DNA from 2 places in the Robinsoniella sp. genome. Region 1 is predicted to be linked to the other one. Evidence: riboswitches for the same ligand, from Rfam matches in the RefSeq annotation. Region 1 holds a riboswitch; the other holds the start of a gene.
The links. Region 1 has a riboswitch for lysine ahead of ACH2DQ_RS04775 (Na+/H+ antiporter NhaC family protein). Riboswitches for the same ligand answer to the same signal wherever they lie in the genome.
Positions count from the first base shown of each region.

Region 2: linked by a shared signal. The riboswitch ahead of dapA (4-hydroxy-tetrahydrodipicolinate synthase) and the one ahead of ACH2DQ_RS04775 (Na+/H+ antiporter NhaC family protein) in region 1 are both predicted to bind lysine.

Region 1 covers NZ_JAWYAJ010000095.1:356-6,075, reverse strand. The annotation lists gene ACH2DQ_RS04775 (Na+/H+ antiporter NhaC family protein) at 156-1,763, opposite strand; lysine riboswitch at 1,862-2,033, opposite strand; gene ACH2DQ_RS04770 (hypothetical protein) at 2,117-2,686, opposite strand; gene ACH2DQ_RS04765 (winged helix-turn-helix domain-containing protein) at 2,719-3,900, opposite strand; gene ACH2DQ_RS04760 (MFS transporter) at 4,282-5,523, opposite strand.
Region 2 covers NZ_JAWYAJ010000545.1:7,469-27,870, forward strand. The annotation lists gene ACH2DQ_RS27100 (HAD family hydrolase) at 1-179, opposite strand, end outside; gene ACH2DQ_RS27105 (arsenate reductase family protein) at 215-571, opposite strand; gene ACH2DQ_RS27110 (hypothetical protein) at 745-1,803, opposite strand; gene rd (rubredoxin) at 2,097-2,258, opposite strand; gene ACH2DQ_RS27120 (NAD(P)/FAD-dependent oxidoreductase) at 2,331-3,566, opposite strand; gene ACH2DQ_RS27125 (4Fe-4S dicluster domain-containing protein) at 3,570-4,013, opposite strand; gene cooS (anaerobic carbon-monoxide dehydrogenase catalytic subunit) at 4,028-5,917, opposite strand; gene ACH2DQ_RS27135 (LacI family DNA-binding transcriptional regulator) at 6,037-7,062, opposite strand; gene ACH2DQ_RS27140 (alpha-amylase family glycosyl hydrolase) at 7,269-9,257, shown strand; gene ACH2DQ_RS27145 (glycoside hydrolase family 13 protein) at 9,345-11,144, opposite strand; gene ACH2DQ_RS27150 (sugar ABC transporter permease) at 11,154-11,999, opposite strand; gene ACH2DQ_RS27155 (carbohydrate ABC transporter permease) at 11,999-12,886, opposite strand; gene ACH2DQ_RS27160 (extracellular solute-binding protein) at 12,946-14,322, opposite strand; gene ACH2DQ_RS27165 (fructose-1,6-bisphosphatase) at 14,551-16,494, opposite strand; gene dapB (4-hydroxy-tetrahydrodipicolinate reductase) at 16,697-17,458, opposite strand; gene dapA (4-hydroxy-tetrahydrodipicolinate synthase) at 17,478-18,368, opposite strand; lysine riboswitch at 18,437-18,614, opposite strand; gene ACH2DQ_RS27180 (cob(I)yrinic acid a,c-diamide adenosyltransferase) at 18,654-19,157, opposite strand; gene ACH2DQ_RS27185 (single-stranded DNA-binding protein) at 19,256-19,882, opposite strand; partial or broken gene typA (translational GTPase TypA) at 20,119-20,402, shown strand, end outside.

The sequences.
Region 1 (5,720 bases):
ATGCATCCCTGTGCAAGTCAGTATCTAAATTTTTACAACGGCTTTCTTTCATATAAATGATTCTTTCTTAATATGAATGATTCATCCTTAATATAAATGATTCTTTCTCAATATGAATGATTACTTCTGAACTAAATGCCTCTCTGCTCCTACACTTAATTCCTTGATACCAACCTGGCAAAAAACAAAACGCCAAGCATAAGCACAATACCAAAAGGAAGGGCAATCCAGGCACTTTGTACAAATCCCGCTAATATATATGTCAGGAAGGATACAGCCGCTGCTGTAACTGCATAGGGCAGCTGTGTCGTCACATGATTAACATGATTGCACCTCGCTCCAGCTGATGCCATTATCGTAGTATCCGAGATCGGAGAACAGTGATCTCCGCAAACAGCCCCCGCCATACATGCAGAAATTGAGATAATCATCAGTTCCGGATTTGATTTTTCAAATACCGCAACAACAATTGGAATTAATATTCCAAATGTCCCCCAGGAAGTACCGGTTGCAAAAGCCAGCCCGCAACCAACCAGGAAAATAATCGCCGGCAGAAACTTCATCAAATCTCCTGCACACTGTTTCATAGCCTCTGCCACAAAATCTGCTGCCCCCAGGCTGTCAGTCATGGATTTTAACGTCCAGGCAAAGGTAAGAATTAAAATAGCAGGTACCATCGCTTTGAATCCATCCGGCAGGCAAGCCATACAATCATTGAATTTCAGTACTTTACGAATGCCATATAAAATAATCGTAATCACCATACCAAAAAAGCTGCCCAGTGCAAGTCCCACAGAAGCATCACTATTGGAAAATGCAGTAATAAAATCTTTCCCCTCAAAAAACCCGCCTGTATAAATCATTCCAATCACACAACAGACAATTAAAGATAAAATGGGAATCAGCAAATCCATCACACTACCATGTGGGTTAGAAATATCATCTTCATCAAAATTTCCAATCTTGTCACCTGCAGAAAATAGATCACCTTCCCGTGCATTTTTTTCATGCACCGCCATAGACCCAAAATCTACCTTCATCAGCACAAGTCCCACCATCATAACAATTGTCAGCAGCGCATAAAAGTTATAGGGAATTGCTCTGATAAAAATAGAAAAACCATCCTCACCTTCCACAAATCCGGTAACTGCAGCTGCCCAGGATGAAATAGGTGCAATGATACAAACCGGCGCCGCCGTAGCATCAATCAAATATGCAAGCTTAGCCCTGGACACCTGATGCTGGTCGGTAACCGGCCGCATAACGCTTCCTACGGTCAGGCAGTTAAAATAATCATCAATAAAAATCAAAACTCCCAGTACAATAGTTGCAAGCTGGGCACCAACTCTCGTCTTAATTCGTTTACTCGCCCATCGTCCAAAGGCAGCTGAACCTCCTGCCCGGTTCATCAGACTGACCATACATCCCAGAATAACCAGGAATACCAAAATTCCCACATTATAGGGATCCGATAACACCTTGATAAATCCATTATTAAAAATGTGTGTCACAGTCCCTTCAAATCCAAATCCGGAATAGAACAATCCTCCAACCAAAATCCCCAAAAATAGTGAACTGTACACTTCCTTTGTGATCAGTGCCAGAACAATCGCTACCACAGGTGGGACCAGTGCCCAAAAAGTAGCATACATGGCTGGTTCTGCTGCCCCTTCTTCTGCAGCCAGAGCCGTCAAGGGAAGCAATGCCGTAAATATCAGTACCATGCTGATACTCATCAACAATCTTCGTTTTGTAATCCTCATTTGTAAATCCTCTCTTTCCCTCCAAGAAAAAACCATGAATGACAGTCTCCGTGGGGACATACATTCATGGTCATTTTAAGGTCAGATTTACCAATACCATTTCAGATAGCGCTCCACATGTCAGTGACAGTCCGCAGCATATTCTACTGCGTCCCAGAGCTAATTCCACGGACCGGAATATAACTCTTCGGCGATTTTCCCTTTCTTCCAGAGCGGCTGTCCTGCCATTTGTCCCGGAATACTGATGAATACCGCACCTCTATCATTTCATTTTATTTCTCGTCTCGTAATATGCTTCTATTCTAACATTTTTTCCACAAAAAGCAAAGGGTTTCTTATAAAATCAGACATTCTTACGCATTCTTCCTGCTATATCTCCAAATAGCAGTCACAATCCCAATAATCAAAAAACAAGCTGCTACCGCAAAGTAAATGATGGGAAATTCTTCTGACAACCTCCAGGAATCATTACTGCCTGCCAGTTTGTCCACCATCTCATTAGTAAATCGCTCCGCCACAAAAAATAATAAAGTCCCGATCCCCAGCATAAGCCAAGCATTAGCATGCGTAAACTTCCGGATGAAAAACAATACCCAAAGAGCCAAAAGCCAGCAAATACTGACCGGCACTCCAAAAGACCCCGCCCATTTTTCAGGATTCTCCAGATACAGATTGGAACAAATCTCGATCAGATACAAATAAGGAATTAACGTGACACTCCATACGATCAACAATTTCATAATCCGGTTTTTACCGCTCAACAGCAATGCCCACACAGACAAGTATCCCACTATACATCCCCCAACGACAAACCATGCCCATGTCAGCTTCCGTTCCACTGCGAAATTCACAATCAGGCTGACCAATATCGCAGCCATAAATAAAACCAATACTATCATATTCAAAACTTTTCTTTTTTTCATACTCTTCTTCCTGCTTTTCTTCTCTTTTTTTGTTATTCATTGCTGCAGTATACAATCTCTTTCTTGTTAAAATCTGATAACTGATTCACCGCATTCTCTATTGCAGCTGACATAGATGCCGTTAACCGTACCCCATCTTCATACCATATATTTTTCACATCTGCTTCTTTTTTCTTTTTGTCATAGATTACCTCGATCCTGCCCACAAAACGGTCCCCATACAGAATCGGCAACACATAATGTCCAAATTTCCGCTCCGATTGAGGCGTATATATTTCCCACTTATATTCAAAACCAAACAACTCTCTCAGAAGCTTTCTGTCCCAGAGCATATTATCTAATGGTGCCATGAACTCACATCTCTTTTTCAACCGGGGATTCTTCAATACATATGTAATTAGGTGTTCATCCATTGCACTGCAATATAGAGGTTCTGCGAGATCATCTACACTGATCTCAATTATACATTCTTCCTCTAAAAGCTCTGAAAAAATCTGCATTCTATCCTTTGACTTTAAATGTTCAATCCCAAGCCATGCATCTGAAGCCCGGTTCCAAAGTAAACCAATAGCATGTATCCGTCTCAGAACACGCCATTTTTGATGTTCCGAATCATTCGTATAAGGATCCGGCCTCGATAAAATATTCATTGGAATACATTTTTCGATTAAATTATAATATTTCATGTTACCTTTTTTAAATTGAATCGCCAGTTCTCCAGTAAAATACATATGTTCCAACGCAGCTCTGGATAACTTCGTATCGCTCCAATACCAGGCTACTTTTTCATTCATATTTAAATCAGCTGAGCAAACAGCCCCTAATTCTGCAATCTTCTGTTTAATCAATTCACATACTTTTGATATTTCATCATTACTCCGTTCAAAACACTGATGATACTGCCGTTCCCTTGCAAAATACGGCCAATCTTCAACTAAAAATATAGAGAGATTCTTATCAAAATAATCCACCAATCTACGCTCTGAATAAAGCAAGTCATAGAGCATCTGCTTTTCAAACCCTTTAATTCTTGACAATAAAACTAATTCAGCATTTTTACCGCAGACATCAATCGGGTCAAATTGTATACACCCCGCCTGACGAATAAACTCCAGAATGCCTGTCTTTCCGCTAAATTTATAATTGCCGATCAGTCCCTGTTTCAGCAGTATGAATAATCGGGCTTGTTTCCTGGTAAGGATATATTCCATCATGGTATTCTCCTAGAAGAGTATATGACTCTGCCTATATTTTCTTATAAATTACAATCACTATACTTTAGCAACTTCGCCTGCTGATCATGAACAGCTAATATTGGATTCCTATCAGGAACTGCCACATTTATTTCCGGATCAACCCATCTAATACTTCGGCTATATTCATTTATAAAACTGCGATCAATACGCATCATCACTTCTCCAATCATTAACTATTGTGTCAACTTGTTAGCCAATATAATAACAAACTAAATTTCAATTTCTAAATATAAATAACCTACAAAAAAGAACTAACTATGACTAAAAAATATTTTTGATACATAATCTTTTATCATTTGAGAACTTTGTTCGAATTATATTTCTCTAATAGTATCATTGTTACTGGTTTTTTTCAATATACATTCCCTGTTGATAATACCTTTTTGATAAAAATATCAGAATTGCAAAAATAAATAATACACTTCCTGTAGTAATCATCATAGAATCAATGGGAATTAAATCAGCAAGAGGACCAAATACAGCCATACCTAATGGCATACATCCGCAAAACATGATATTCATGAAGCTGAATACCCTTCCCTGCATTTCCTGTTCTACTTTTTCCTGTAGAATAGTCATAGATGCTGACTGAACAAAAGGAATCGAAAAACTAATCAAAAACATAAACGCTGTAAATAGTAAGAATGCTTTCGATAACCCCAGACACACTGCGAATCCTCCATAGAACAAAACTCCGAATGCTAAGGATTTACAGCGATTTTTAAAGCCTCCCCATACACCGATAAATAATCCTCCCAACATCATTCCTGCAAATCCTGCCATTTCGTTGAGCGACAAATATAAATAACTCGCCCCAAACAATCTCTCTATCATAAGTGCTGTTAAAAAGCCGGATGGTACGCTTAAGAAGATAAAAAAACCGTAAATCATTAATGTTCTTCCTATAAATTTATTCCTGATAATATAAGAAATTCCGGCTTTTACATCACCTATAAGTGAACTGTTCCGTTGTATTCCTACTTCATTATGTTCTGGAATTTTTAGCAGACACAATACAAAAATACCAATCATTGCTGTGCCTACATCAATAAACAGAATACCATCAATGCTCCCCAATTCAAGAATTGTTCCTGCTGCTAACGGAGCTGCAAATTGTACCATTGATTGCACACTGCTGTTAATTCCGTTAATTTTCATGAGCTTATCTTCTGGTACCAATTGTGGCAGCATTGCATTTACTGCAGGAGTCTGCACCCCAGCGCCTAACGATCGTATGACAGACACAACGACAATCCCAATTAATATATATTTCTCCTGATTACCTGACAAAACAAATAGTGCAAGAAATAAGCTGGCTAACGCTATAACGGCATCCGCAATATTAATTAGCATTTTACGGTTAAAACGGTCAGTCCATACTCCTGCAAAAAAAGAAATTAACATTTGTGGCAAATAAGAACACAACGTTAAAACGGTCATCCAGATACCTGAGGATGTCTCGAAAGTTACATACCAGATAATTGCAAATTGCACAAGTGATGATCCAAATAATGTAATGCATTGGCTGATTAAAAATAATAAAGTTTTTGATTTCCACTTTTCAGATGTCTTTATTGTCATAACTAAATATCCTTTCCATTATAGGCTTTCCTTCTTATGTTTTCTTTTAGCATATTGGATTATATCAAATTACAAAACATTGGTGGCAAAGTGGATGGTTAAGAACATGGTTAATCATAATTTAGAATAAACAAAGAATTTTTTATACTAAACAAGATTTTATACTAAACAAGATGAGAGAAATCTTATAGAATGAA
Region 2 (20,402 bases), on a different contig from region 1:
CTGGCATCTGCCACATTTCTTCCACGGGTCTGTGATAGCTTCTCGTCATCAATTTCAAATCCCAGAATACCCCCTGCATATTTCCAACCGTCTGCTGCCAGCCTTTCCGTATCAAACATCAATCCGTCCATATCAAAAATCACAGCCTTAACTGCACCGTTATTCCGCTCTTTCTTCATCTTCTGTAACTGGCACGGCAAATACCGCTCTATTATTAAACCAGTTTTTCCTCCCAATCTTTTTCTTTAAAACCAACCAGTACAAAATCATCCCCTACTACCAGCGGTCTCTTAACCAGCATTCCATCGGTTGCTAGTATCTCATATTGTTCTTCTTCACTCATTTGCGGGATTCTTTCTTTCAGATTCAATTCCTTATAGACCATACCGCTTGTATTAAAAAACCGTTTTAAAGGTAGTCCGCTTCTGCAATGCCATTCTTTAAGCTCTGCAGCTTTTGGATCTTCTTCTTTTATATGGCGGTCTTCAAATTCCACCTGATGTTCTTTCAGCCACTTCTTTGCTTTCTGGCAAGTAGTGCATTTTGGATATTCTACAAATAATACTGACATCTATTTTTTCCTCCTGTAATTTCATTTTCCTTATAGTTTGAAACAGACTTTATTACCAAAAATAAAATAAGGGAATATGCTCAGATGCCCCATGCATATTCCCCTTTAAATCATCAACCAATCCGGTACAGCAGGTATCTATTGTACCAGAGCTTGTCTGAAAATCATTCTTACTACTGTGCAGCATTCACATCTGCATTATTATTTTCACCTTGTCCTGCATCTGATGCATTAGACTCGGTTGTTGCGTTTGATTCGGAAGAAGCACTTGAATCTGTATTCGCATTTGTCTCTGCATTGTTGCTTCCTGCATCTGTACTGGCGCTGCCGCCGGTGGTATCGGTAATCGATGTAACCTTAGCACTGCTTACATCACCTGTGTAGTTAATGCCAACTGTTTCGCCAACCATCAGGCCTCCCGTGATATTTACCGGAACTCCTGTGATGGTAAATGTTAACTCTTGTCCATCATCTGCTGAAATAGAAAGGGTGCTCATTGTAACAGCTGTAATAGTTCCTGTTACTTTCGTACTGTTCTCCGTCTGTGGCGCTGAATTTGTTGTATTGTCGGTAATCTCTACCGCCGGTACAATTTCCGGACCATATACATCGCCTGTGAATTTTACTGATACATAATTTGTATCCTGAATACCATTTCCAAGTACCATTTTACATTTGTCATGTGTAAAATAATAGGAATCTCCGTCATCACCAAGAATTACAATTCTTTCTCCGGTAATGTCAGAAATTGTTCCGTTTAATGTTCCTCCGGTTGCATTCGGATCAGCTGTTTCTGATACAATTGGCTCACCTTCCGTAATCTTCTCAGCGCTTGCATCCATGTCTTTTATGCCAGATACCTTTGCTCCCGATGTATCTGTGTCCACTACTTTGCCTTTGTACAGGATGGTAATCTGGCTACCAACCTTCAGCTCTGCCGTTGTCTGCACCTGTGCGCCTGTTGTTGTAAATGTAAGCTTCTTGCCCCTTGCTGTCTGAATATCAACGGAATCCGCTGTCACCCCTGTCACGAGTCCGTTTAATTCTCTTGTCTTATCCGTGCTGCTTTCTGTCTGCGGTTCTGTAGTCTGTGTCTGAGTCTCCGTCTGTGCTGTAGTCGGAGCTTCGGTCACTGCCAGTGTCTGCGGTTCTGTTTCCTTATCTTTATCGCCGCATCCTGCTAAAGATACCGTAACCAATAATGCTGCAAAAAACAATGATATCCTCTTCATTATTTATTCCTCCTTAATTTTCCTCAATTATAAGTATTACCAGATTTCACCTTATAATCCATTTCATTATAAAACTTTCTACACCAAAAAGCAACTTTTACTGGAAAAATTTATAAACTCTTCAGTATTGCATCGTAATTGTATCACTTATTTAGATTATCTTAAGAAAAAGCTGCCATCAGAAACGGAGCATTTTTCTATTTCTCCGTACTGCGTGGCAGCTTTTTCTTTCCCCGGCAGCGATGAAGCATACGCGGGTATTTGCATATCTAAGTAACCTTTTGTAAATAAAATTATTCAGCTTCTACGAAAACATCTTTTCCCATACCACAGATTGGGCAAACCCAGTCTTCTGGAATATCTTCAAATGCTGTTCCAGGAGCAATTCCGCCATCTGGATCACCAATTTCGGGATCATATTCATATCCGCATGGTTCGCAAATATATTTTTTCATGTTGTTTCACCTCCTTTAAATAATGTAAGTCTTTTGAAAACTATAAACTGTATTATAACATATTTTTAAAATTTATCCAGCAAATTCGTACGCGCCGGTATTTTCATTATACCCATAAAAATCTGCAAAAGACAAATTAAATACCTTTTCTGACAAATCTCCCAGGGGAATCTGTTTCCGAATCAGGTATAAATAGATACCGGTATTGGAAATATCTCCCTGGATCAGAATGCTCTGAAGTTTTCCGTCCTTAATAAAGGCTTTCTTATAGCTGCCTTTTCCCTTTTGGGTAAAGATCTTAACGCCTTCTTCTTTATCATCCAGTTTACCCACGGACAGCATTGTTATTCCATAGAAATTACTGGTATTTTTGAACGGATACGGTTTCTCATATTCCAGAACTGCGCCGCACATATTCATTGCTGCCGTTTTTCCCTGCTCCATGGCATCCGGCCATACACCGGATAATCCTGTCACATCACCTGCTGCATAGACATTTGGAATATTCGTTTGTAAAAATTCATTTACCCCGATTCCCCGTTCTATTTCAATGCCGCTGTCCTTTAGAAAATCCACCTTTGGGCGGACTCCTGCTGCCACAATGATAAAATCACAGGGGATACTTTCACCATTTGACAGCTGAACCGCTATGATATTTCCATTGTCATCTACCACGGAATCATTTGCAGAAACCCCAAGTTTAAAGCTGCATCCCGCCTTTTCAAATGCCGCCTGATAGACACTTGCCGCATAAGCATCTGTCTGAAGGGGCATTACACGGTCAGCCATTTCTGCTATGGTAACCTTGGCTCCCAGGTGGGTCAATGCTGACGCCGCATCCAGTCCAACCAATCCCGAACCTACAATAAATACATTTTTCCCGTAAGTATCAAGGGCATCCTTTATTGCCCTTGCGTCACTTAAATCCCGGAAACCAAAAACATTATCTGCCTCCCGAAAATGAGGAATCGGCGGTACCACATAAGAGGATCCGGTTGCCAGAAGCAGCTTATCGTATGGTACAAATGCTCCACAGGACAGCGTTATTTCCTGCTTCTTTGTATCCACCTGGGTTACTGCTTCCGTATCAATAAAACGGATTTTGTTTACTTCAAAAAAATTCTCCGGAACAAAATTAATTCCTTTTTCTGTCCGCTCTTTGCCCAGGACTTTGTGCAGCATACAGCGGGAATGAACCTGGTCATCAATGGAAATCATTGTAATTTCCGCATCATCTTCCATTTTTCGGATACGCTCTGCCGCTTTGATTCCTGCGGCACCAGCTCCGACGATTACAAATCTCTCCATATGTTACACCTCCTTTACAAAGATTGCCTGCTTTGGACAGGCTGCCACACAAGACGGGCCTTCTGCTTTATCCTGACAGAAATCACATTTAATCATATAGGTTCTAGAATAATCGGGCTTTGGCACCCCGAATTTACAGTTCATTACACACATATAACATGCTGCACATTTATCCCTGTCGTAATCCACCAACCCGGTCTTCAGATTTTTCACCAATGCTCCGCTCATGCAGGCACCAACACAGTCCGGCTCATCGCAGTGGCGGCAGAACACCGGAGTATAGCCGCCCTTTCCATCATTATAGATATAGTTCCGGGATTCATTTTCCGGGTCCGTCAGGCACAGGTCATAGATGGTACCAGATGTCTTACGGTGGGCATTCATACAGGCAATGCTGCAGTTCTTGCATCCGTCACATTTAGATGCGTCTACAAATATACGTTTCATAAGGCGCCACCTTTCTAGATATTAAGAGCACTTCTCTTTTCTTCTATGATTTTCTCCAAAGTATCAGCGGATGATTTCGCATCTCCATCAATAATAACCTGACCGCCTGTCAGTGCTTTCATATCTTCTGTCAGGACTTTTGTTACCAGTGAACTTCCGGTCACGAAAGGAGGTACTCCAAGGTGAAGGGGCAGTCCCAGAGCAAGACCAAAGCATCCGTCTGCAAGCGCCTGCTCTTCCAGCCACTGTGCTGCAGATAAAACCAGTGGAAGCTGTGGAATATCAATGCCGATTTCTTTTGCAAGCTCCGTTGCCACCATTTCCAGTCTGCCGATAGCAAGGCATGGACCAAAGTTCAATACCGGAGGAATTCCAAGGGATTTACATACTTCTTTTAAGTTCGGTCCTGCAAGCTCTGCTGCTTCCGGTGTCATCAGTCCGCAGTTCTCAATACCGCCTGAAGAACATCCAGCACTAAGGACAATAATATCTCTTTTAATCAGCTCTTTGGTAAGCTCTACCGTTAAAGTATCATGTCCGTAAGCAACACTGGAACATCCTACAACGCCAGCCACACCTTTGATCTTTCCGGATACAATTAAGTCAATTAATGGCTTCCAGGAATCACCCAGGAATTTTTTCAGGGAAATTTCGCTGACGCCGGTTAATGTATTTTTATTTCCGTGTTCCGGAAGGAGATTCATTTCCACGCTGCCGCGGCGTGCAACGTATCCCGCAATAATTTCATCGATGATACGGTCCCCGTCTTCTACCCTGCTCTCAAATTTAAATGGAATCAGCTCTGCATTTCTCTTCTTCGCCACATCATCAATACAGATCTGCTTAATCTGAAGTTCTTCACAAATAGGTTCAATGCCAGGCAGGGTACAGTTGAATTCAGAAAGAACCGCATCAATTCCTCCGGTAGCCAGAATTGCTTCACTTGTATAGTTATTGCCTGCATGGCCGTCAAATATCTCTGTATAATGTGCACCACGAAGCTGAAGATCCTGGCCTACGCAGGTACAGCCAACCAGTTTAAATCCTTTTGCGCCGACTGCTTTCGCTTTCGCCACTACGTCTTCTTCAATCAGACGGTCCTGGATATATGTAAACATGGAGTGCTGGTGTCCGGTAATCATAATATTGATATAATCCGTGTCAATTACGTTAAGTCCCACCGGTGCAAAACGAATTTCCGGTTCCCCTAACAGGATATCATTTAACAGATTTGTAAGCATCAGACCATATACACCGGTGGAAACTCCCAGCTTCAGGCAGTGAACCAGCATATCCATAGGATCGGAATTCAGGTTCGTGGAACATTTTACTACACCTGAGAATACTTCTGACTTGGATCCGCCCGGCATAATTCCAAGTGCTTTCCATGCGTCAAGGCGTTTGCTGTAAGCCAGTTTCTCAATTAATTCCATCTGTACATATTCCGGTTTGTAGAGATCAGCCAATACTGCATCGGCAACGTTTACTGCCAGATCATATACATCTTCACCTTCGATACCAAGTACTTCAGCTAAATTCCGAAGGGAAGCTTCTGAACGGATCTTACCCTTTGCAAGAGCTGTATTCTTAAGATTCAGCGCCGTATTTTCCACAACATGGATATAACATCCGCTTCCTGCTGCCACAGCCCTTAAGAAATTCCTGGTAACAATGGTATCCGCATCTGCACCACAGATACCTCTTGGAGATTTCGGTGTAATTCTGCAGGGTCCGTTGGCACAGAGACGGCAACAGACGCCCTGCAGTCCAAAACCGCATTTTGTAGACTGGGATTCAACCCTGTGATGAGATGTCTCCATAGGTAATGTCTTAATAAAAGCCTCCAAAGGTTTGTCTGCACTTTTGCAGGTGTTGCAGCTGAAACAGGAACTACAATTTGACATGAAAATATCCTCCTTTAATGTATGCTTATAAATTCATTTGATATCAATAACTGTTATTGATACTATAACATGAAAATTTTCATTTGTGAAGAGGGTATTGATAAATTTTTATCAAATTTTTAGAATATCTTTTTCCTGCATGTGGTTTCCCGGACTACCAATTTGGGAAGGGTCGTATAATACTGAACCTGAAGCAGCGGGTGTCTGATTTTCTGGAGCAAAAGTTTCCCCGCCTGAATCCCCATGTCGTATACATCAATATCCACTACCGTCATAGGCGGCTCGATCATATGGGATAAAGGGAAATCATCAAAGGAAATGACGGACATCTGCCCCGGCACCAGAACTTTCTGCTCATCCAGCGCCCGCATGACACCATAAGCAATCTTGTCATTTTCGCAGATAATCGCTTCCGGTCTCTCGGGTGCATCCAATAATTCCAATGTAAGAAGATAACCGCTTTCCTTGGTATAGGTTCCGTGTTTGATAAAATGCTCCGGCACGCCAAGACCATTATCTCTCATGGCTGAAGTAAAGCCCAGCAGTCTGTCTGTGGAGATCTCGTCTTCTTTTCTCCCACCCACAAATGCAATTTTGGTATAACCATACTCAGCCAGATGAGTTGCCGCCATTTCTCCTGAGATGCAGTTATTGATATCAATCCAGCACACCGCACTTCTAAACCTGGGTTTTCCAATTAATATGTGAGGAAATGCTTCAATTACCAGTAATTCCGCCAGTTCTTTTGATGTGGCGGAACCGTGAACCACAATTCCATCAGCACGTTTTCTGGCTATGGCGTCTTTTGCAATGGAAAGTGCTTCTTCTTTACTGACAGCTCCTGTAAAGCTCATATTATAGGACTTAGCTCCAAGTATCTTCTGAACCCCGCACATTATTTCGAACATGTGGGGATTGGAGAACGCAATGCCCGGCTCTAACTTAGTAAGGAATATGATATTGTTTGTTTTTTGCCTTGCAAAATTACTTGCCTGGGAATTTGGATGGTAATGCAGTCTTTCCATGATCTCCTTCACACGGTCTTTTGTGGCATCCGAAATCGTGGGAGCATCATTGATTACTTTGGAAACCGTTGAAATGGAAACACCGGCCTCTCTTGCAACATCTTTTATTGTTATTTTCATAAATGCACCTCCTGTGCTCAATCTTATCTATATATTAAAGCGCTTTCCTAATTTATTCAATCATTTTACCTATTATCATATTGATCATTACAAAATATATAGTATAATTTCACATATATATCATGATATGTAAGAGTTGATTAAGCAATTTGTTTTATTTTCAGTTTCAAACAAGTAAATCGTTTTCCCATTTAAGGAGGAAGAGTATGAAATTAAGTAAAATGAAAAAACTGCGCCGTTATCTATTTTGTTTCTTATGTATGATATTGCTTTCGGTCACATTGTTGCCCGCGAATGCCTATGCCGCCACATCCCTCAGGGGGGAATCCATCTATCAGATTATGGTAGACCGTTTCTATGACGGTGACTCAGGGAATAATGCAGCCGGTGAAGCCTTTCGTTATACCGAAAACAGCCAGGATGATTTCCGGTATATGCATGGCGGTGACTGGCAGGGTATTATAGAAAAAATACCCTACATAAAAGGGATGGGCTACACCGCCATTTGGATTTCCCCGGTTTCAGATCCACAGCTTTGGGGCGTGCCGGATGCATCCGGCAAACAGTGGCCGACCGCCTATCACGGCTACAATGTATTTGATCCCAACAGGGCAAGCCGGTATTTCGGTACGGAAGATCCGGATGCCAGTAAAGCAAAGCTGAAAGAACTGGTAGATCTCTGTCATCAGAATGATATCAAAGTAATTTTCGATATTGTGCCAAACCATGTGGGAGATTATCTTCAGGGAACCGGAAGCGATGCCCATTATCTTACCGATACCGGTTTAAAAGAGGGTACCCAGCTAAAACCCGCGGCTCCTTTTGACAACATAAGCTGGTACCACAATCTTGGGGATATTGATTTTTCAAAAGAACTGCCCCATACCCCGGAAAGTACGCAGATGCTGGAAGACCATGATCTGGGCGGCCTGGATGACATCGACTATCACAACCCGGATGCAAAAGCCGCTATGTTTGGTTCTATCAAAAACTGGTTTGATGAAACCGGAGCGGATGCGGCACGTGTGGATGCGGCTAAATGTATGTATCCTTCCGATATTAACGAACTTCAGAACCTGTTAAATGTGGCCACTTTCGGTGAAAATTTTGATATGGATGTAAATTTCATCAAGGACTGGGTTGGTGATAACGGAGAAACCGGTATGTTGGATTTTCCTCTGTTCCAAGCTATTGTCAATGATTTTGCAAAGGGACAGAACTTCAACAACACCTCCGAAATATCTCTGCAGTCCATCTTTGACCAGGATTATTTATACGGCACCCATGCAAACGACATGGTAACTTTTATTGATAACCATGACAGAAACCGCTTCTTAACGGAAGCCGGAGGGGATATAAGCAAACTGCAAAATGCCCTGACCTTCCTGTTTACCGCCCGGGGTATACCGGTCGTATTCCAGGGAACGGAACAAAACCGCGGAAATGCAAATGGACAGCTGATTGATGGCATTGCGGATACCTGGAACCGATGGTCCATGGTGACAAAAGACGCTGACGGCAATGTAATCAACGATTATTTCAACACTGACACCGACACCTATCAGCTCATCGCCCGCTTAAACAGCCTGCGCAGACAGTATCCGGCTCTTCAGGATGGAACTCAGCGTGAAATGTGGACATCCACTCATTTCTATGCATTTTCCAGAAGAATAGACAGCGGTGAAAATGAAGGCCAGGAACTGATCTGCGCTTTTCGCAATGCAGAGGGCGCAGAAACTGTCACGATGTCGGTCCGTGCTGAGAGCACCCTGGCACCAGGTACCGTGTTGGTGAACACGCTGGATGAAAACGACCGCATAGCTGTCAGCAGTGATAGGAAAGTAACCATTACGTTAAACGGAAACCAGTCCAAAATTTACGCCCCGGATCCAGCCTCTTCCCAGTTGTCAAAAGTTACCTTTACCATACACAACGCGGCCACAGCCTGGGGTGAAAATATTTATATTGCCGGCAATACGCCGGAACTGGGTAATTGGAATACGAATCTGGCAGCCGGACCTGCAACCTGCCCCAACTATCCCACCTGGACATTGACCGCTTACCTTCCAGTAGGGCAAACCATTGAGTTTAAAGCTATCCGTAAAGACAGCAATGGCAAGGTAACCTGGCAGAACGGAAACAATCACACATATACGGTTCCTGCAAATGAGGGGAATGTAGAAATAAACTGGTAATTTTAAAAAAACTGTTTGTTATTTGGGATCAGACTATTGGTTTATAAATGGCAGCGTGGATTCCACGCTGCCGTATTTATTACCTGATTACTCAGAAGTTTCCTTTCGGTATATGATCACAAAGCCGGAAGCCCCAATGCTTTCCTCTGATATCCCTTCCCCGTACAGAACTGTGCTTTCTTCCTTCTCTTCCATACCGCATAAATCCATCCCACTCAAATCCATCCCACTCAAATCCATTCCACATAAATCTACCCCAGTATTCATTTGAATCTCTATTACATCATTTTTATCTCTTCGCTCTAGTATCAGCAGGTTCTTCTGGTTCTCCGGCACATATAGTCTTCCTTTCATGCCGCTTTTAACATACTTCTTTCTGATCTTCATGACTTCTTTTACAAATGCAGCTGTCTCATTCCTTTCCTCCCACTTCATAGGACTTCGATATGCAAACTCCTTAATTCCTTCAATTCCTTTTTCATCTCCATAAAATAAACTTGGTATTCCGGGATAAAATGCCAATACCAGGAATGCCAGCTTCCATTTCTTTAGATCACCGCCGCACAACGAAAGGAAACGCGGCACATCATGGCTGTCAAGGAGATTCAGCTGGCAGTCCGATACATGATCCGGATAACGGTAATACATCTTTGCCATAGAAGAAGCAAAGGTTTCGCCATCCATCTTTCCCAATGCAAAAAAGTCGCGGCAAAGCCCCCGGAATTTATAATTCATAACAGAGTCAAACATATCGCCTTTTAGCCATACCCGGGCATTTTCCCATACTTCGCCAATCAGGACTATTTCCGGATTTATGGCTCTTGCTGCCTGTCGAAAATGACGCCAAAATTCTTTGGATACCTCATTTGCCACATCCAGCCGCCACCCGTCTATGTGATATTTTTCTATCCAATAGCGGCTTACATCTGCAAAATACTGCTGTACTTCCTTATTAGCTGTATTGAGCTTAGGCATTTTTTTCTCATATGCAAAGCAGGCATAGTTTGGCAACTCTTCATCTTCCGGGCGTACAACCGGAATTTCCAAATCATAAAACCAATCTTTATATACGGAGTTTTCTCCATTTCGCACCACATCCTCAAAGGCAAAAAAATGCCAGCTGCAGTGGTTAAACACACCATCTATAATCAAATGCATGCCACGTCTGTGCACTTCTTCCGCAAGACAGCCAAATTCTTCGTCCGTACCCAGGCAGGGATCTACATGATAGTAATCCCAGATATCATATTTATGATACTCGCCTGCTGCGAAAATAGGATTCAGATAAATGCAGTTAAATCCCATATCCTGTATATAGTCCAAATTCATCAGGATACCTTTGATGGTTCCCCCCAGCCTGTTTTTACTTCTGTTTCCGCTTTCCGTAAGAATATCATGGCTTTGTATTTTCAAATTTTCTTTTTCATTAGCAAAGCTGTCCGGGAAAATATTATAAACCACTGCGTTTTGAAACCATTCCGGGATCTGTTGTTCTTCCTGACGCAGCATATAGGGATATTGGTAATACTCACTGCGCCCTTCCACAATCTGCCCATGGATATCCAGATCGGCTAATTCCCTGGTAAAACGGTCCCCGTAATAATAGATCCACTCCATTTGTTTTTCCAATTTGAAATAATAACAAACTCTCTCATATGGGCTTTGAAATGTCACTTCATAATAATCATGAAGTGCATCCCTGAGAACCATTCTCATGGGCAGATATGCAAACTCCACCGGTGTATGCATGTCTGCCCGGTCTGCATAGTAAAGGGAGCACCCCGTTAAGTCCCCTGCTTTTGCCCTCAGCCTGATTGTCAGGACATTCCCGCTTCTTACAAATGCGTATTCAGACTGGGGGATATGTAAAATTGCACTTTTCTCCATTTGAACCACCTAACCTTTCACACCTCCGGCTGTCAACCCGGATATCATATATTTTTGTATACAGAAGAAAACGACTAAAATTGGAATAGATACAAGAATAGCTGCCGCCGAAAACAAAGGCCAGCTTCTGCTGTAATCACTTGACTGCAGCTGATACAATCCGCCTGCCAGGGTATAATGATCCGCATTCATCATAAATGTGGTAGCAAAGAGATATTCATTCCACACGAAAATTAAAACCATTACCGCAGTCACAATTATAGCGGGTCTTGCCAATGGCAGTACAATCCGGTACAGTAACTGAAAATTACTGGCGCCATCAATCTTAGATGCCTCTTCAATCTCCACCGGTATGGTATCAAAGTACCCTTTCATATTCCAGATAGCAAAAATGCACATGGATCCTGCATAAATAATGACAAGACCGATATTAGAATTCAGCAGATGGAACGTCTTAAACAGTCGGAAAATTGCAAACATGGAAAGAATCTGGGGAAAAGCATTCAACAGTAAAAGCAGCCGTAAGATCTGTTTTCTTCCTTTATAACGGAACCGGGAAAAGGAGTAGGATGCCGTTACCGCCGTTCCCATTGCTAAAATCATTGTTCCCACACTTAGTACAACCGAATTCTTCAGCCACAGTAAAAACGGCTCATTTACCAATATTGAGCGATAGTTCTCCCAGGTAAACTCCTGAGGGATAAAAAACTGTCCCGAAGAAAGTGCCGAAGAACCATTACTAAAGGAAAGAGACAGGGCATATAGAATTGGAATAAGCCCGATTAAGCACAAAACGATAAAAACCAGATTCAGGACGGTTAATCCAAGTAAATTTTTTATTTTACGTCTGCCCATTATAGTTCCTCCTTCAATCCACGATTTGTAAAAAATGAAAACAGTATGATAAATCCAAATATAATGATTGATACAGCGGAAGAAAGCCCATAATTATTGGAAACAAAAGCATTTTCATGGGCATAAGTTATAATGGTATCCAGTGTTGCACCGGATAATGAGCCTTTTTGCTTGGTCAGCAGATAGATGATATCGAACTGCTTAAAGGTAGTAAAGGTGGTCATAATTACAGCAGGTGCCATAATTGGTTTTAATACCGGAATCGTGATATAAATATTTCGTTTAAACGGCCCCGCACCGTCTAACTTTGCGCTTTCATAATAGCTCTGATCAATACTCTGCAGCGCCCCATCAATCATCATTATCATAAACGGCAGTGCCATCCACAGGTTCAGAACCATGCTGGACATAAATGCCGGAACATTTTGGGAAAGGAATTCCACTTTCGGCATCCCCAGAGCTGACAGTACCTTATTAAATAACCCGAACTCTGTATTAAACATCCCCACCCGCCATAAAAGGATGGAAACATATGCCGGCATTGCCCAGTGGAACATCAAAAGCGTTTTATAGAATCTGCTTAACTTTAAGCCCTTCACATTTAATCCCAGGGCGATGAGATAAGCCACGCCAACCTGTATGACCATATTCAGGACAGTCCAGATTATAGTAGTAAAAAGAGCGGACAGAAATCCGGAATCAATTTTCAGCAATGCCCGCTCATAGTTTTTTAAGCCTATAAATTTAAAATCAAACCAATGATACAGATTCATATTGGTGAGGGATATATAACCGGTATATAAAATTGGAAAGATGACAATGGCTCCAATTAAGATTACTGCCGGAGTACAGTACAGCCACGGCAGTAATTTTCTCTTTTTATTCATCTCTGACTCCTTTTTTAGAACATGTTTGAAGAGAGTGGACATCACTGCCCACTCTGCATTTATTTCATATCAGAAATAGCGGACTCCGCTTCTTTTTGGTATTGATCTGCTGCCTGGTCTACATCTTCGCCAGACTTATTTACTGCTGCCAGAAGCGATTCTGCCGGTCCCCACATTACGCTCATCTCCGGAATATTCGGCATGGGCTGTGCAGTCTGAGCCGTCTTTTTCATCGCCGCAATCATTTCATTGCCCGCTACATCAGGATCATCATAAGCCTTTTCGTTAGCAGGCGCGCAGTTAGAATCCTTCGCTAAAGCAATCCCCAGATTCACATCCAGCATTGCCGTCAGGACTTTTTGTATCACATCTTTCTTATCATTGACCGCATGTGCCATGACGCCTACCCCCTGAATCCCGGCATAAGGTGCCAGCGCTTTTCCATTTGGCAATTTGATATCCGATAACGACTTGATGCCTAAATTAATTCCTGCATCTTTGATTCCGGAAACCAGCCAGGGTCCGCCAATAATCGCTGCCGCTTTTTTATCATTAAATAGTGTCGTCACCGTATTATAATCTCCATCCGCTTCCAGGTCCGCAAACTTTTTATGATAGGAAATTGCTTCTTTCGTCTCTTTGACATTTAATCCCGGTTCCCCTTTTTCATTGATGATATAACCGCCAAACCCATTGATGAACGGAGAAACATTATACGCGGTAGAATGTTGGTTCACTAATGCATAAGTACCATTTGCCGTATCTGTATTTGCTTTCATGTAGTCATAAATCCCCTCCGTAGTATCCGGGATCTCTCCCTGCCACAGATCCTTATTGTACATCAGCAGAAGTGTTTCAAAATAAACGGGCAGAAGATACTGCTTTTCTTTATACACACCGGCGTCCACCGTCATTGGCAGAAGATTCTGCAGTTCTTCTTCACCAATCACATCCGTAATAGGCGCCAGAACTCCCATTTCAACAAAAGTTCCCAGAGAATCATGTGCATACAGATACATATCCGGTCCATTTTCAGCATCGTTGCCATATAACTTGATCTGATCCGTCAATCCTGTTTTCTTTTCAAATGCTACGTTTATCTGATCCTTTTCCAGGGTTTTATTGACGGTATCCTGAATTGTCTTCATGATAGCCTCATCCCCGTCGTGCCAGATTTTCACGCTGGAGGATTCCATTTTTTCTGTATTTTCCTTATTTTCTGTACTTTCCGCATTCTCTGTTCCTACCTTATTCTCCGTACTTTCTTCATTCTCTGTTCCTGCCTTATTCTCTGAGCTTACCCCGTTCTCCGTACTTTCCTTATTGTCCGTATTCACATTTTGCTGTTCACTCGTATTACTGTTGACGGAACTGCATCCTGCCAATATACCTGATACCATAGCAGCACATAAAATTACACTTAACCCTCTTTTCATGATTTACCTCCTTTTGGGAAACTGTTTTCACTAGTCTCCATTTAAATCAACTCATTTGCTCTGTTTTATATGTTATTTTTATCATAATAACGAGTATACATCAATATTTTCTGTACAAAATCACAGATAAAATAGAGAAAGCGTTTTACTTAATTATTAACAACACTACAAATAAAAAATGGAGCTTACGCCTAAAAGCGAAGCTCCATTTTGTCAAAACCGGCAATTCTAAATCTTTTCTGTAATAATTCCATGCCGGTATGCTGACAGCAGGCTTTCCAGTTCCTTGATCGTCTGCTGCAGTTCTTTACCAATATCCGTATCCGCAACCAGCCTGCGCCGCATCATCTGCTCTACGACCATACTCTCAGAATGTATATCTGTCTCTTTTGCAATCGCATCCTCCATAGAAGTAAATGGATCATGTGCTACCAGACGAAGTCCATAAGAATTATAGACCAGGGTATAACCTGCAATTCCGGTCACCTTCTGGTATGCCTTGGAAAATCCTCCGTCAATAATCAACAGCTTGCCATTGCATTTCACAGGTGTCTCTCCCTTGGAAAGCTGCACCGGCATATGCCCATTAATTATATGTGACTGGTTCATATCCAGTCCGAACTCTTCCAGAATGCGGTTGACCGTCTCTTCTTTCTCAATATAGCGGTAATACGGATTTTTTTCTTCATGATGGGTTTCTTTGTCCTTAATCAGATAACGTTCAAAGGTGGTCATTTTATCTTTTCCGAAAACAGGAGAATTCCCATTGCTCCAGATATACCAGAGAATATCCTGCCCCTTTTCCCGTTCCTCTTTATCCAATATGGAATAATAACCCTTTCTTGCATAAATCTCTAAAATATCATAAAGCGCTTTTCCGCTGTATTCCGTTCCAAAAACCTTTACCTTTTTAAAGCTGCCGTCTTCGTTTAGCGGCATGCATCCGTGATATAGCAGATTGGAATTGAAGATTTTATATAAACTTCCATGGGAAAACAAGAATCTCACATGCTTTTGGAGCTTTTCACATTTCATAAAGGCAGATTGCAGGCGGTCCATAACCTCTTTTTCCGCAGCCGAGAGTTCATAAGGATTCTTAGGGTCTACCGTTGGGAAATTCGTATCAGATAATGGATAAACCTTGCCTTCCAGTTGAATCGTACCCGCTTCATAATCAATCTTATCCAGCAAAAGCCTGTCTTCCATCTCAAATTCCGGGCGGCGCATGATAACCTGGCTTTCCAGCTTGAACTGAATAATCGCTATTGCCTTCTGCATTCTGCAGTCCCATTCCAGATCCTTGGTATTATATTCTTCCTTATCATAATTAATCTTAAAACAGCTGCACTTATCATTCCCGTAAGTGTTCATGGCAAAGTTTGCAAGGGGAATCAGATTGATTCCATACCCTTCTTCCAGCATATCCAGATTCCCATAGCGCGCCGCTATACGGATGACATTTGCAATACTGGCTTTATGTCCAGCCGCCGCACCCATCCACACGACATCGTGATTTCCCCACTGGATATCCACAGAATGATAGGTCATCAGCCTGTCCATAATGATATGAGGTCCTGGCCCCCTGTCGAATATGTCTCCCACAATATGAATATGGTCAATAACCAGCCGCTGAATGAGATTACTCAGGGCAATTATCATTTCCTTTGCACTTCCAATCCGAATAATCGTATTCAGGATTGAATTATAGTAGGCTTCTTTATCCTGTACCTCTTCTTTTTCCGTAATCAGCTCCTCAATTACATAGGAGAAGTCCTTGGGCAATGCCTTACGTACCTTTGATCTGGTATATTTGGATGCCACACGCTTACAGATCTGTATCAGCCTGTGCAGGGTAATCTTATACCAGTCTTCCAGATTATCTTCCGTCTTCTCCACCAGTTCCAATTTGAGCTTCGGATAATAAATTAAAGTAGCCAGGCTTTTTTTATCCCGGCTACTTAAGGTATTACCAAATTCTTCATCAATTTTCCTGCGGACAGACCCGGAGCCATTTTTCAGCACATGAAGAAACTGTTCATATTCTCCATGAATGTCTGTCAAAAAATGTTCCGTTCCCTTTGGCAGGTTCAAAATGGACTGGAGGTTAATAATTTCCGTTGAAGCTGCTGCTATCGTCGGATAGAGCTTAGCAAGACTTTTTAAATATCTCATTTCATAATCCTGTTCCACAAAATTATCCCCCTTGCTCCTATATTCCCCAGGGCCGTACGACAAGGTCAGTCTGACAGAGCGTGTTTTACATTGATTTCTGACAGCTGTGCGTCACGTAACACGCTATGCTTTGACGGCTCCACAAAAGGCTCTGGGATTAAAAACCCCGCAGACTGCTACGGGGTTCAGATCATTACTACATTTATTTTGCTGCTATTACATCGCTCATATCATAGAATCCCGGTTCTTTGCCAGCCAGAAATTTAGCAGCCTCCACAGCACCTTTTGCAAATATCGCTTTGGAATAAGCCGTATGCTTAAACTCAATCACTTCATCCGTTCCTGCGAAAAAAACCTCATGTTCACCTACAATATTGCCTCCTCGTACAGCGGAAATACCGATTTCTTTTGCATCCCGCTCTTTACGTTCCTGGCTTCTGTCAAATTTGTAGGTATACTGATTTCCCAAAGCTTCATTCATACTGTCGGCCATAGCAAGTGCCGTTCCGCTGGGAGCATCCACTTTATGTTTATGATGCTTCTCCACGATTTCCATATCGAATCCGGCAGGCGCCAGTACCTTTGCAGCATCCTGCAGCAGTTTCAAAAGGGTATTTACTCCAAGAGACATGTTTGCAGATTTTAGAACCGCCACCACTTTGCTGGTTTCCTTAACTCTTGCAATCTGGTCTTCTGAAAGACCAGTCGTACAGACAACCACCGGAAGGTTGCGTTCCTTACAAAAATCCAGGAGTGCATCCTCAGCCTTGGCTGATGCAAAATCAATCACAACATCTGCCTGCACGTCACATTCCCTGATATTTGTAAAAACCGGATATCCATTATCTCTGATGTCTACAATATCTATTCCGGCTGCAATCTGAGCATTGGGATCATCCTTTACGATCTGGCTGATCACCTGACCCATTTTACCATTACAGCCATGCATTATTATCTTTATCATACGTTACTCCTTATTGTGCTTATGACAGTTTTAATCCGAAATCCACCATTTCTTTTGCCAATTTTTCTGCATTGGCATCTTCCATCTCCGTTAACGGTCCGCGAAGGGGTCCTACTGCCATCCCCATCAGATTCATAGCCTTTTTAACAGGGATCGGATTCACTTCACTAAACAGTGCATTAATCAATGGCAATGCGTCCAGCTGGATCTTACGGCTGCCTTCAATATCACCCTGAAGGAACTTTTCCACCATGTCGTGTGTCTGCTGAGGTGCAATGTTGGATAATACGGAAATAACTCCTTTACCGCCTAACGATAAGAGCGGAACTACCTGATCGTCGTTTCCGGAATACAAATCAATTTTTCCATCCGTAAGCTGCATCAGCTTTGCAATCTGGGAAATATTCCCGCTTGCTTCTTTGATACCAACGATATTTTCCACGTTACTTACCAGTTCCGCTACGGTTTCCGGTAAAATGTTACATCCGGTACGGCTTGGCACGTTGTATAAAATAATCGGAATCTTAACTGCATTTGCAATGGTTGTATAGTGTTTGATCAATCCCTTTTGTGTCGCTTTATTATAATATGGTGATACCAGAAGAAGTCCGTCAGCCCCGTATTTCTCGGCTTCAACTGATAAATACACTGCTGTATCCGTACAGTTTGAGCCCGTACCAGCTATTACCGGAATTCTTTTAGCCACTTTATCGATGGTATATTTAATTGTTTCTAAATGCTCTTCATGAGTTAAAGTAGCAGATTCACCGGTCGTGCCGCAGATAACAATTGCATCTGTTCCATTTGCGATCTGATCTTCCAGAATCTCTCCTAATTTTTCAAAGTTAACGTCTCCATTTTCTTTCATCGGTGTAACAATTGCCACACCTGCGCCTGTAAATATTGCCATGTGCTTTTCCTCCTTAAAAAATAGGGCCAGGCTAAAGAGCCTGCCCCTAAAGATTACGTAAAAAATTCTCTTTGGATAGCTCCCCATCATAAAAATATGATGACAGTCATATGCCTATTCGCCATATGCCCAAGAATACGATTACAGGTACCGCACCTTTCGGCGTCTTTCCCTTTCTAAAATCTTCCTCTATGCCTGAACATATCCAACTTTATACTGATGAAACACGCAACCTCTATCTAACTTATTCAGTTATTCTAACTATAGCATCATTAAAAATCCTTGTCAACAATTGTTTTCTAATTTATGAATCGTTGACATCTGCGTCACTTCATCGACACAGTCCCAGAGTTCCTGCCCGTTGCAGATCCCGGTCATGATTAGCTCTGTCTCATCATCCTTAGCCTCAATCAAAGTGCGGATATCATCAATTGTCACAATTCCATATTCCAACAGTCCCAGTACTTCGTCTAAAATCAGGACTTCGCACCCTTCTGTTACCAGGACCTTTTTTGCAAAATTCATTCCATTGCGAATGTTCTGTGTCTCTTCTTCCTTTTCTTCTGCGCTCAGACTATCAAAAGATTCATCTGATTTTTCAAACCGAAACAGCTTAATCTCCGGTTCCAGACGCTTCAGGAAGCTGATCTCTTCCACCATCCTGCCCTTCAGAAACTGAATAACAATCACAGATTTGCCCTGGCTGGCAGCACGGATCCCCTGACCGATAGCTGCAGTCGTTTTGCCCTTGCCTTCACCACAAAATATATGTACTGAACCTTTATCCATAGCGCACCTCACTTAACTGACTGGTGGTTAAACCGCCATATACCTAACTACATTATCAGTTTTATTATTTTACTACAGTTAAATAAAGAATGCAACACTTATTCCATATATTCCAACTTGCTTACCGACACTTCATAAGCAATTCTTTTTTCAGTAATATCTCCCTCCAGTTTTTTCATGTACTCTCTGCTTTGTATACGGCCCCATACCTGCACATGTCCACCTACGGAGAAACCGGAAGTAAACCTTGCATTTCTTCCCCAGCAAATGCAGGGAATATAGTCCGATTTTCCATATGGGCGGTTGACTGCAACCAGCATATCGGATATTTCTCTTCCAAGCGGAGTCTTACGATATACCGGCGGCTTACAGATAAAGCCATCCAGGAATATCTGATTTGTCTTCACCTTGTCATTTTCTTCTTCTACGAAAGTGACCTCTCTGGCAAATACGGACAACACCAGCCTGTTCTTTTTTTCTTCATGTCTGTTGTAGGAGCGGAACTGCCCCGTGATCTGTATGTATTCTCCCTGGTAATCCTGTGTCACGTCAATCAGTCTCTCTGAAATCATCACCGGTATTCTGTCCAGGGAATCGCTGAGTCTTTTGACCAGCACGTCTAACATGTAGAATCCCTCCCCAAACACCTCGTGGCTGAAAGTAAAGCCTGATGCAATTTCTCCAATAATGGATACCTGATTGTTTTCAATAATCTTATCTGTCATGAATAATAGTTCTCCCTTCTTCTTACGAAGTATCTCTTTTCGTATTTTGTATATTAATATATCTATTCGGCTGAATTCACTTTTAGAACCACTAATTTTTAAAATTTCATTATTTTTTTTAAAATTCTCAATGAATGTCCCTTAAAATCGACAAAACCCCTTGTAATCTGGGAAAAATATGATAAACTGTATGAGTTATATTTTGTTCATTATATGGAAAGAAGGAAAATCATTTTATGAAAAGAGAAGATATTCGTAACATTGCCATCATCGCCCACGTTGACCATGGTAAGACCACATTAGTTGATGAGCTGTTAAAACAAAGTGGTGTATTCCGCGCCAATCAGGAAGTCGCAGAACGTGTCATGGATTCCAACGATATCGAGCGTGAACGCGGCATTACGATTTTATCCAAGAATACAGCCGTTTTTTACAAAGGTACAAAAATAAACATCATTGATACACCAGGACATGCTGACTTCGGCGGCGAAGTGGAACGTGTGCTAAAAATGGTTAATGG